3 regions of the Synechococcus sp. MIT S9508 genome follow, and region 3 is predicted to be linked to each of the others. Evidence: predicted binding sites of a transcription regulator. Region 3 holds the regulator's gene; each other region holds the start of a gene.
What was found. The regulator NtcA, encoded in region 3, controls nitrogen genes in cyanobacteria. The targets are predictions, from matches to a motif close to GTANCNNNNGNTAC.

Region 1: the regulator NtcA is predicted to act here: its motif matches at 1,863-1,876, upstream of SIB42_RS03180 (DUF4278 domain-containing protein).
Region 2: the regulator NtcA is predicted to act here: its motif matches at 1,316-1,329, upstream of SIB42_RS09340 (DUF4278 domain-containing protein).

Annotation. Positions count from the first base shown of each region.
Region 1 covers NZ_CP138941.1:628,252-631,525, reverse strand. The annotation lists gene ureC (urease subunit alpha) at 1-1,043, shown strand, start outside; gene SIB42_RS03185 (type 1 glutamine amidotransferase) at 1,040-1,792, shown strand; gene SIB42_RS03180 (DUF4278 domain-containing protein) at 1,962-2,129, shown strand; gene SIB42_RS03175 (hypothetical protein) at 2,252-2,428, opposite strand; gene SIB42_RS03170 (circularly permuted type 2 ATP-grasp protein) at 2,543-3,274, shown strand, end outside.
Region 2 covers NZ_CP138941.1:1,697,533-1,700,806, reverse strand. The annotation lists gene SIB42_RS09350 (hypothetical protein) at 1-132, opposite strand, end outside; gene SIB42_RS09345 (thermonuclease family protein) at 129-524, opposite strand; gene SIB42_RS09340 (DUF4278 domain-containing protein) at 1,062-1,232, opposite strand; gene SIB42_RS09335 (hypothetical protein) at 1,423-1,554, opposite strand; gene SIB42_RS09330 (hypothetical protein) at 1,684-1,980, opposite strand; gene SIB42_RS09325 (hypothetical protein) at 1,980-2,237, opposite strand; gene SIB42_RS09320 (SDR family oxidoreductase) at 2,334-3,101, shown strand; gene dnaG (DNA primase) at 3,103-3,274, opposite strand, start outside.
Region 3 covers NZ_CP138941.1:211,894-215,167, reverse strand. The annotation lists gene SIB42_RS01220 (DUF3084 domain-containing protein) at 1-972, opposite strand, end outside; gene ntcA (global nitrogen regulator NtcA) at 1,031-1,765, opposite strand; gene rph (ribonuclease PH) at 1,841-2,566, opposite strand; gene SIB42_RS01205 (cob(I)yrinic acid a,c-diamide adenosyltransferase) at 2,710-3,274, shown strand, end outside.

The DNA of each region.
Region 1 (3,274 bases), 420 kb from region 3:
ACTGGGGAACCACACCGGCCTCGATCGATGCCTGCCTTTCAGTGGCCGATCGGATGGATGTGCAGGTCTGCATTCACACCGACACGCTGAACGAAGCCGGTTTCGTTGAAGACACGATTGCCGCCATCAAAGGGCGAACGATTCACACCTTCCATACCGAGGGCGCAGGTGGTGGACATGCCCCGGACATCATCAAAATCTGCGGCGAAACCAACGTGCTGCCCAGCAGCACCAACCCCACCCGGCCTTACACCACCAACACACTCGAGGAACACCTCGACATGCTGATGGTCTGCCACCATCTGGATCCAAAAATTCCCGAAGACGTGGCCTTTGCCGAGTCACGCATCCGCCGCGAAACGATTGCGGCAGAAGACATCCTTCACGACCTTGGTGCCTTCTCAATTATTGCCAGTGACTCCCAGGCGATGGGTCGTGTCGGCGAGGTGATCACCCGAACCTTCCAGACAGCGCACAAGATGAAAGTGCAGCGAGGCCCGCTGCCTGAAGACTCCAGCCGCAATGACAACCATCGACTGAAGCGATACATCGCCAAGGTGACCATTAATCCTGCACTCGCCCATGGCATCAGCAGCGAAGTGGGATCCATCGAAACCGGCAAGCTTGCTGATCTGGTGCTTTGGAAACCAGGCTTCTTCGGCATCCGACCTGAGCTGGTGATCAAGGGCGGCTCGATTGTCTGGGCTCAGATGGGTGATGCCAACGCTTCAATTCCCACCCCGGGCCCAGTGCACGGCCGCCCGATGTTTGGCGCCTACGGCAAAGCTCTCGCCCCCAGTTGCCTCACTTTCATGAGCGCTGCTGCGATGGATGCCGATCTCCAACAACAGTTGGGGCTTGAACGAACCTGTGTGGCGGTAGCGGACACCCGCGGAGTGAGCAAAAGCGCCCTGAAGCTCAACTCCGCCCTGCCGAAGATGAGCGTCGACCCTCAGACCTATGAGGTGTTCGCTGATGGCCAGCTGCTCAGCTGCGAGCCCGCCGACGTGCTGCCACTCGCCCAGCGCTACCTCTTGTTGTGAATCACTCCCTGCTGGTGATTCAACACGTTGATCACGAGGGTCCTGATCTGATCCATGAACTCGCAATGCAACGAGGCATGAGCATCCAGACGATCCGTCCAGATCTCGGAGAGCAACTACCCGACCCGGCCAGCACTCCAGACACCATTGCTGTGGTACTTGGAGGACCGATGGGGGTGAACCAACGCAACGACCCGAAGATGAATTGGCTTCGGCATGAACTGGAGTGGCTGTCGAGCTGGCATCGGCAGAAAAAACCAGTGTTGGGGATCTGCCTGGGAGCCCAGCTGCTGGCTGTAGCGGCTGGAGGATCAGTGGAGCCGCTCAGCACGGGAGAACCCGCTGCACCACTGAAGGAACTGGGGATTGGAGCCATCCACTGGCTGATCAACACCAGGGAAGAACCGCTGCTCCATGGCCTTGATCCCAGTGCACTGGTCCTGCACTGGCATGGAGACCGCATCCGACTCCCCAATGAAGCCACGTTGCTTGGATCGTCATTGCACTGCCCAGAGCAGGTGTTCAAGATCGATCGACATGCCGTTGGCCTTCAGTGCCACCTCGAAATTTCAGAACCAAACCTGGAGCGGTGGATTCAAGCCGACGCCGCTTACATCGTTAGCGCAATCGGAAAAAACGGAGCCCATCAGCTACGCCGCGACTGGAACCGACTCGGCGGGCTTCTGCAAAAGAATGGAACCCAATTGTTCACCAATGTGTTCAGGCAGCTACAAAACAGCAACCACTGAATCCAAAACTTTTCGAAAGTGGTATCAGTCTGAACACCAGAACAAGAATCCAATCAATCACAATCATTATGTAGTTACTGCTACACAACGTTCACTTCATCCTTGGGTGGAGCGCAGTACGACTCAGGCCATGGAACGGGGACCTGAGCTTGCTTCGGAGAACTGAATCATGAGCTCGCTTATTTATCGAGGCCACACCTACGACCAGCACAAAGAGTGTGCAAAGAAACCAGCTGTACAGCTCACTTATCGCCGGCAGGCTTATCAGACTCGCCAGGCAGAAGTTCGCCCCATGATGGTCCAGCTGAAATACAGGGGCGTGGCTTACACCCACTGATTGATCGACTCTTTTTTTTCGATCAAAGAGTGAAAGCCGAGTGCTTCACAGCTCTATTTCAAACAAATAGAGAGCTGTGTTGGCTCAACGGGCGACTGGACAAGGCTTGCAACTGATGCCTTTCAAGCTCCAGAGAATTTTCCAGCTGCAAACACAAACACAAACACAAACACAAGGAGATTTTCCGGCTGCGGCTGCCTGCCAATCAGCCCTCTTTTTACTCCAACAACTAAAAACTTTTCAGCAGCTGTCGTTGCTCTAATGATCGAATCCAAACCAGGAAATTTCGTACCGAGCACTACATAATATTTCTGATTTTTTTAAATCAGACCACCCTCGACACGGATCCGTAGCAACAGTCACAAGACCTGGCTGGTGCGAGCTCTTGGATGAAGTAAACCCGCCTTTAAGGGATGTTCACCGACTACAGACCCTCGGTCGGCTACGACGAATATTTCTGCAGTGGTACAGCACGTCCCCGCAAAAATCTGGCCCCGCTGCTCAGTTCACTGGGACAGATCGGACTGCCGGAACTAAAACGCAATCATGCCTCTGCAAGTCACTTGCTGCGCAGGCTTGGAGCCACATTCCGCCTCAATGACTCTGGCCAGGAGGGAAGCGAACGAATTCTTCCATTCGACCCCCTGCCTCGACTGATTGCCCTGAGCGAGTGGAAGACCCTGGAGCAGGGACTGCTGCAGCGACTGGAGGCAATCGACTGTTTCCTCGCCGACGTCTATGGCTCACAGCTGATCATTCGTGATGGCATCGTCGACCGCGAGGACTTAGAGAGTTCATCAGGCTGGCTCCCACAAATGCAAGGGATTGAACTGCCGTTCAATCGTTGGTGCCACATCTCAGGCCTGGACCTGATTCGCGATGGCAACGGCCACTGGCGTGTGCTGGAAGACAACCTGCGTTGTCCATCAGGCGTGGCCTACTTCCTGGAAAACAGACGGGTCATGAAACGCCTTTTCCCAAGCCTGTTCGAGGGGCGCACCGTCAAGCCAATTGACGATTACCCCTCCCACCTATTTCGAACCCTCCAGGACCTGGCTCCCTGGAGTGATTCACCCCAGGTTGTGATCCTGACTCCAGGGGTAATGAACAGTGCTTACTTCGAGCACAGCTACCTGGCCCAGCAG
Region 2 (3,274 bases), 1.0 Mb from region 3:
ACCAGTTGTCGTTTCTGCTGATGGCATGTCGTTGTCGCAGTCGCAGCGAGGTTCTTTGATTGCCAGAAAAATGACAGCAACGGCAAGCAGCGCAACAGCGATCGAGTGAATCGGAGCAGTTTTGTTGTTCATGAGGCCCAAGAACATTGGCCTGCGTAACGCCAATCGATCCGGGCATATCCACTGGAAATCATGGCCAACTGCACATTCATCTCGTCGACAAACAGCTCAGCGACGGTCCGGCCATAACGGTCGATCGTGATGCGTCGAAGCCCGACGAATCGTCCCACAACCATCCCGCGAAGGTGATCCCGGGCAGCCCTCGCGGGAACAGGATCAGCCCGCTTTCCCCTCAGTTCAGGGGTATCGATGCAGGCCAGCCGAATCCGCTCGCCATCGGTTGTTCGGCAGGTATCACCGTCGTAGCAGTCGCTGATGGTGACACTCTCAGGAGCTGCCGTTTGAGCCGGCCCTGCAAGCATCGCCGTCGCCAGCAACTGGATTGCCATCGATCGAAGCTGCATCAAATCTGGCCTGCATCTGAGCTTGGGCAAGCCATTTCCACTATTGGAGGTTTTGCCATCCAAGGCAATGCGCGATTTAACCGATGCCAAAAACGCCTCTGCGGGTGGAGAGTAAGGCCACGCAATCGGAGGAACCAAGCTTGGTCGACACTCCACCTGAGCAGATCGCTGAAGCAGACTGACTTCTGGCCCCTGCTCCAACAGTCTCAACAATGACCTGGGTTGGTCCTTTGGTAGGCAGACCTTGTGCGCCACGCCAATCGACGCTCCACTCGCACCGCCCTAGGTGCCCTCGGAGACAACAACCCGACACCTAGAGCACATGGCCCCAGGGCGCCTCTAGCCAGAAGCTTCGACCCCTTCCTTACTCGACAAGCGATGGGTTGAACAATGCACAAACGAGCGACTTAGGCCGTCTTTCCATCCGGAAGGGCGGCCTTCCTCTTTTGTCCTATCACTCGAGGCGCGGCAGCAGATTCAGATCTGGTCAATAAAAAAGCCTCGCAAAAGCGAGGCATGTCATCCATCATCGCTCGATCATCTGGCGTAGGAGACACCGCGATAAGCAAGCTGGGGGTGAAGCTCACGAGCTGCCTGCTGGCGACAAGCGTTGTAGTGCTCGCGTCGGTAGGTGAGTTCAACACTCTGCTTTTGCACAGCAGTGTGATGAGGGGTGTAGGTCTGGCCTCTGTAAATAAGAGCTGTCATGGGTGGTTCCTCGAAGCAAGTTCAGGTCCCCGTTCCTTGGCCTGAATCGAACTGCGCCTCTCCGAAAAGAGGTGAACGTGTTGGTAGCTGTTGCTACAGACCTTATATAAGACAACTCTCAAGGGGTTGGTCGTTCGAGTCGATACAAAACAGACCAATTCCCCTTGCACTGGCAGCTCCACTGGTCTCGTCAGATATGGGGATAGGCATTCGCCAAACCCCAAACCGCCAAGGCTGTAATCGAGGCGAAGGTCATGGCCGCCCAGGCCGCTGTACTCGAGCTGGAGCTTTTCGACAGTGGCAGCTGAATTTTGCGGGCCATCAAATCACAGTTCCTTCATATCCGTAGTGGCTCATTGCATCCCCGATCGCCAGTGATATCAGTGATCCCTAACCATTCAGATTTGCAATCTAGAGAACAGCTGGTTTTTGAAAGGCTTCAAGTCTTTGATCAGACAGGGCAAACCAACTGCACTGCATTGGATCTAGAAGAGAACAAGAGCACAAAATTGTCGCCATGGCCATTTAATCCAGTTTGCTCACGCAGCAAATCAGTACTGGCCAGTGCCAGGCCACAGGTCTCACAAAACAACACCGGCAACGTTGCAGCACTGCCCTGCATAGCCTGAAGGTCTAAAGCCTGCCGGACTGCACGCTGCGATCGTTCAAGACCGAGTCGCTCCACCAGAGCAGGCCAGAGGTCGTTCACCGGTGCGCTGGCCGCGAAATCAACGGATGGATGAGACATCAGACAGGCAGCTGTTCGATCGCCACCACAATCATCTGCGGTGAAACCTCAATTACATCCAGAGGATCCTGGTTATCGAGATAGGCCTCGAATGACGAAAAACGTTCAATCCGGGGAGCCGCCTCCTTCACTGCACAGGCCGCAATCCAGTCGTTGTCGTCAGGCTTGACGGTCACATAGGCCTGCAAAGCCTCCTCCAGGTCACCGCCATCACCGATGCCTTCCCCATGCCAGAACGCTTCGAAGAATTCCGACATCGGACACTGGGAACGACCGTTTTGATCATGACTCCGACCCGAGCCGCTGCCCAGTGCCTAGACGCTCAAGAATGGGGATAAGGGACGCGCAGAACGATGGAGGATTCGCTGTTCAGGCTTGATGGTCAAGTGGCACTGGTCACGGGATGCCGCAAAGGCATTGGCCACGCCATGGCGGATGCACTGGCTGAAGCAGGAGCCGACATTGTTGGAATCAGCGCCTCACTCAACCCTGACAGCAGTGAGGTGGGAGACGTGATTCGCAGGCGTGGCCGTCGATTTTCTGGTTTTCGCTGCGACCTCAGCGACCGCAATGCTTTTGACAGCGTGCTCGAACAGGTTCTGAGCCAACATCCAGTCATCGACGTGCTGGTGAACAATGCCGGCATCGTGCGTCGGGCACCCGCAGAGAGACACTGCGATGAGCTCTGGGACACGGTGCTGGAAGTCAACCTCAGTGCGCAGTTCAGAGTGAGTCGCCGGATCGGGACGCTGATGCTGGAGCGAGGCAAGGGCAGCATCATTTTCACCGCCTCGATCCTTAGTGATCAGGGTGGATTGAATGTGGCCAGCTACGCCGCCAGCAAAGCGGGCCTGGCCAACCTCACGCGCTCACTGGCCAATGAATGGGCAGGACGCGGCGTAAGGGTGAACGCCATTGCACCCGGATACGTGAAAACTGACATGACCGAAGCGCTGCAGTCGGATCCACTGAGATGCAGGCAGATCCTGGAACGCATCCCCGCCGGTCGCCTGGGATCACCTGATGACCTGCGCGGCCCGGTGGTGTTTCTCGCCAGTGAGGCCTCGCGCTACGTCCATGGAGAGACATTGGTCGTGGATGGAGGTTGGATGGGTCGTTAACTCAACCGTTGACGGGAGCTGCAGGTTCGGAGCTGGTGTCCGAGGCATAGCCGGCACAGCGCTGTTGATCGAGATGTTGGATGTGTCGACGTTCGGTGTAATACAGCTCCTGAAAACGCAGGGCTTCAGCGTTGAGGTCGTCGAACATGGTGTGGATGCGCTGCTCCATATCG
Region 3 (3,274 bases):
GTTGATGCGGTTTCGCACCGCTTCTGGATTCGTTTCCTGGCTGGCAAGAGTGGTTTTGGCCAGAACTTCTCCCTCAACGGTGATGGCCACATTGGGACGTACATCCGGGAAGGCGTACACCACGCTCTCACCGCGCAACACATTGGCCGCTGAGCGCAGTAGCACCACCCAGGTGCCAGGCTTTCGGATGGCTTGTTCCAGCCTTTCAATGTCCTGGCGGGGTACGAGGATGATCTGACGATCAGGAGCCTGTTCGGGCAGAACCTTCTGAAAAGCCTGCAGATTGGCTTCCCGCAGCACCTGGTCAATCACTTGCCGGGCTTGATCAGGACGATCCAGCTTGAGCGTGACAGTGGCCAGCGGCTGGCCACTGCTGATGGCCACATCTCCACGTCGCAGCGCTATCAGGTTCTTCTCCAATTGCTGGAGCTCCGCTTCGCCTGAGCTGATGCGTTGACGCACTGCTCGAAGTTCATCATCCGTGCGTTGGATTTCCGCATCGCGGTTGCGCACGTCCTGGCTGAGTCTCTGCCGTTCTGCCTCAAGTCGGCGTGTCTGCTCTTGAAGGGGTTGAAGTGTGCTGCGCAGCTCCCCGGCTCGTGCCTGCGCATCCGCCAGGATCTTTCTGGCTTTGATTTCATCTGCCCGAGCCTCTTCGAGTTGCTGCCGTGCCTTGCGCTGAGCCTTGCGGCTACCCTTCAGGTCCAAGCGGCTGCTGCGCAGGCGGGCTTCGAGGTCATTGAGTTCAAACAGACCAACGCGCAGCTGGCGGCTCACCAGCAGCATCAGCCCAAGCGACAAGGCACTAATCAGGCTCCCCGTGAGCACAGTGATCACCACCGCGGTTTGACGTGGGCGAAGACCGAAAAGGCTCAGCCGGGCTTTGCCGACCCTCGAACCCAGTCGGTCACCAAGAGTGGAGAGCACGCCCCCGAGGATCAGCAGGGAAAGCAGCAGCAGCCAGCCGGTCACGGTGCGTCAAACATGCGGCAGGCCGCTGAGGTGCTGCCCATCTTCACCTGTAGCGGGGTTAACTGAAACGTTTGGCCAGTGCAATCGGATCCAGAACAGTGATCTTCTTGCGGTCAATTTCGACCAGGCCTGAATTGCGTAGATCGCCAAGCAGACGCGTGATCGTGACACGCGTGGATCCGATCGCTTCAGCGATGGCCTGATGAGACAAACGCAGGTCAATGGTGATGCCCTGGGGGCCAGGCATCCCGAAGTCTCTGCAGAGGACAAGCAGAAAACTCACCAACCGGGAGGACATGTCCCGGTGCGTGAGGGTTTCAATCATCGTCTCGGTCTGCAGAATTCGGCTGGAGAGACCCTGAAGTAAAAGCAATCCCACGCTGGTGTTCGCTTCGATCGCCTGGCGTACAGAGCTCGCTGGGGCTGTCACCATTTCCACTCTGGTGAAGGCCACGGAGTGATAAAACCGATCGGAGCGATGTCCGGTGAGCAGTGAGAGAACGCCAAATAGGCTGTTTTCTCTCAGCAGGGCAACGGTGATCTCTTCACCCGACTCATAAACCCTCGATAAACGCACAGCTCCTCGTCGGATCAGATAGACGCGCTCGGCCGGGTCTCCTGGGAAAAAGATGGTTTTGTTCCGTTCCACCATTTCGGTGCTGGCACCTTCCAGATCACGGATCACTTCCAGCAGGGTGCGGCTGGCGGGGTTGGGCGCATTGGTCAGGCTTGTTTCTGCGGACCGCCCAGGCTGGGGAGCAGTCCGACTAAAGCCGCGCATCACTTCGGCCATGACCAACGCATCAATGCGGGGAAGTTAAGGAGCGATGCGCGGTCACCCTGTAGCAACGAACACGGTTCTCCTGGCTCAGTCTTCATGCAGTGCATCCAGCTGTGCAGCCATGAGCTGCTTCAACCCTGGTTCGGCAAGGTCCAGCAGGCTGTTGAGCTGCTGGCGACTGAATGGTGCACCTTCGGCAGTGCCCTGCAACTCCAATAGGTCGCCGGAGTTGTTCATCACCACATTGAGATCAACATCCGCCCGACTGTCTTCGCTGTAGTCCAAGTCCAGCAGAGCATGCCCCTCTATCAGTCCTACAGAGACAGCCGCTACCTGGTTGATGACCGGATGAGTGCTGATGCGATTTTGTGCAACCAGCCGCTCGCCGGCCTTTTGCAGGGCGAGCCATGCCCCCGTAATCGCTGCAGTCCGCGTTCCCGCATCCGCCTGAATCACATCGCAGTCGATCAGCAGGGTGTTCTCAGCCAACGCCTTCATGTCGATTGCCGCGCGAAGGCTGCGGCCGATCAGGCGCTGGATCTCCTGGGTGCGTCCTGACAGTTTCATCAGTTCCCTTCGCTGGCGATCAGGGGTGGATCCCGGCAGCAGGCGATATTCAGCGCTGAGCCACCCCAGGCCCTGATCCCGTCGCCAGCGCGGGACGCCTTCTTCATGGCAGACGCTGCAGAGCACGGTGGTGCGTCCGGTGCGCACGATCACAGAGCTCAGAGCGAAGCCCATGGGATCCCAGTCGATCGAGAAGGACCTGAGGTCGGCGGGTTTGCGGCCATCGTTGCGCTGGGTCTCGCTCATGGGGAACCGGATCGGGATCTTGAGCCTGCCAGTTGGCGTAGAGACACCAGGGATGGTGTCAAAGGGATTGTGATTTGTGCTTTCGCCGCTAGATTCAAATTCCGCTGGATCGATTCGATTCCAGTCACATGGAAGCGACCGAGATGACCGCCAGCCTGAGCCCAAGCCATCGACCCCGCCAGCAGAGCGGTGCCGATCATCGGGTTCTGAACCGTGCGGGTTTGCATCCTCTGCCATCGCTCCAGCCACAGCAGCCCCTGCATCTGGTGGCTCCTGAAGGGCAGTTGCAGGTGCATACCGCCCCTTATCGAGGAAGTTTCGGGACAGTTTTGAGTCAAGCCTTGCGTTCTGCTGGGCTTGGTAGTCGTGTTGCAGTGATGCAGTTCCTCAAAGGTGGTGTGGCTCAGGGGCCTAATGCGGCGATCACTCTCTGCGATCGGATGGTCTGGATGAGACCTGCTGTGATGGGATGTCTTTCGGATCAGGCCAGCTCAGCTGACCCCACAACGGTGGATGCTGTCCAAGCGGTCTGGCAGATCTGTCGTCGCCACCTGGCTAGCGGCGATCTTGATCAGTTGGTTTTGGATGAACTTGGCTTGGCCATTGCTCTCGGCTACCTCAACGAATCTGAGGTGCGTGACAGCCTGGACGCACGTCCTGGTTCCATGGATGTGATCATCACAGGACCGTCGATTCCGGACTCTCTCA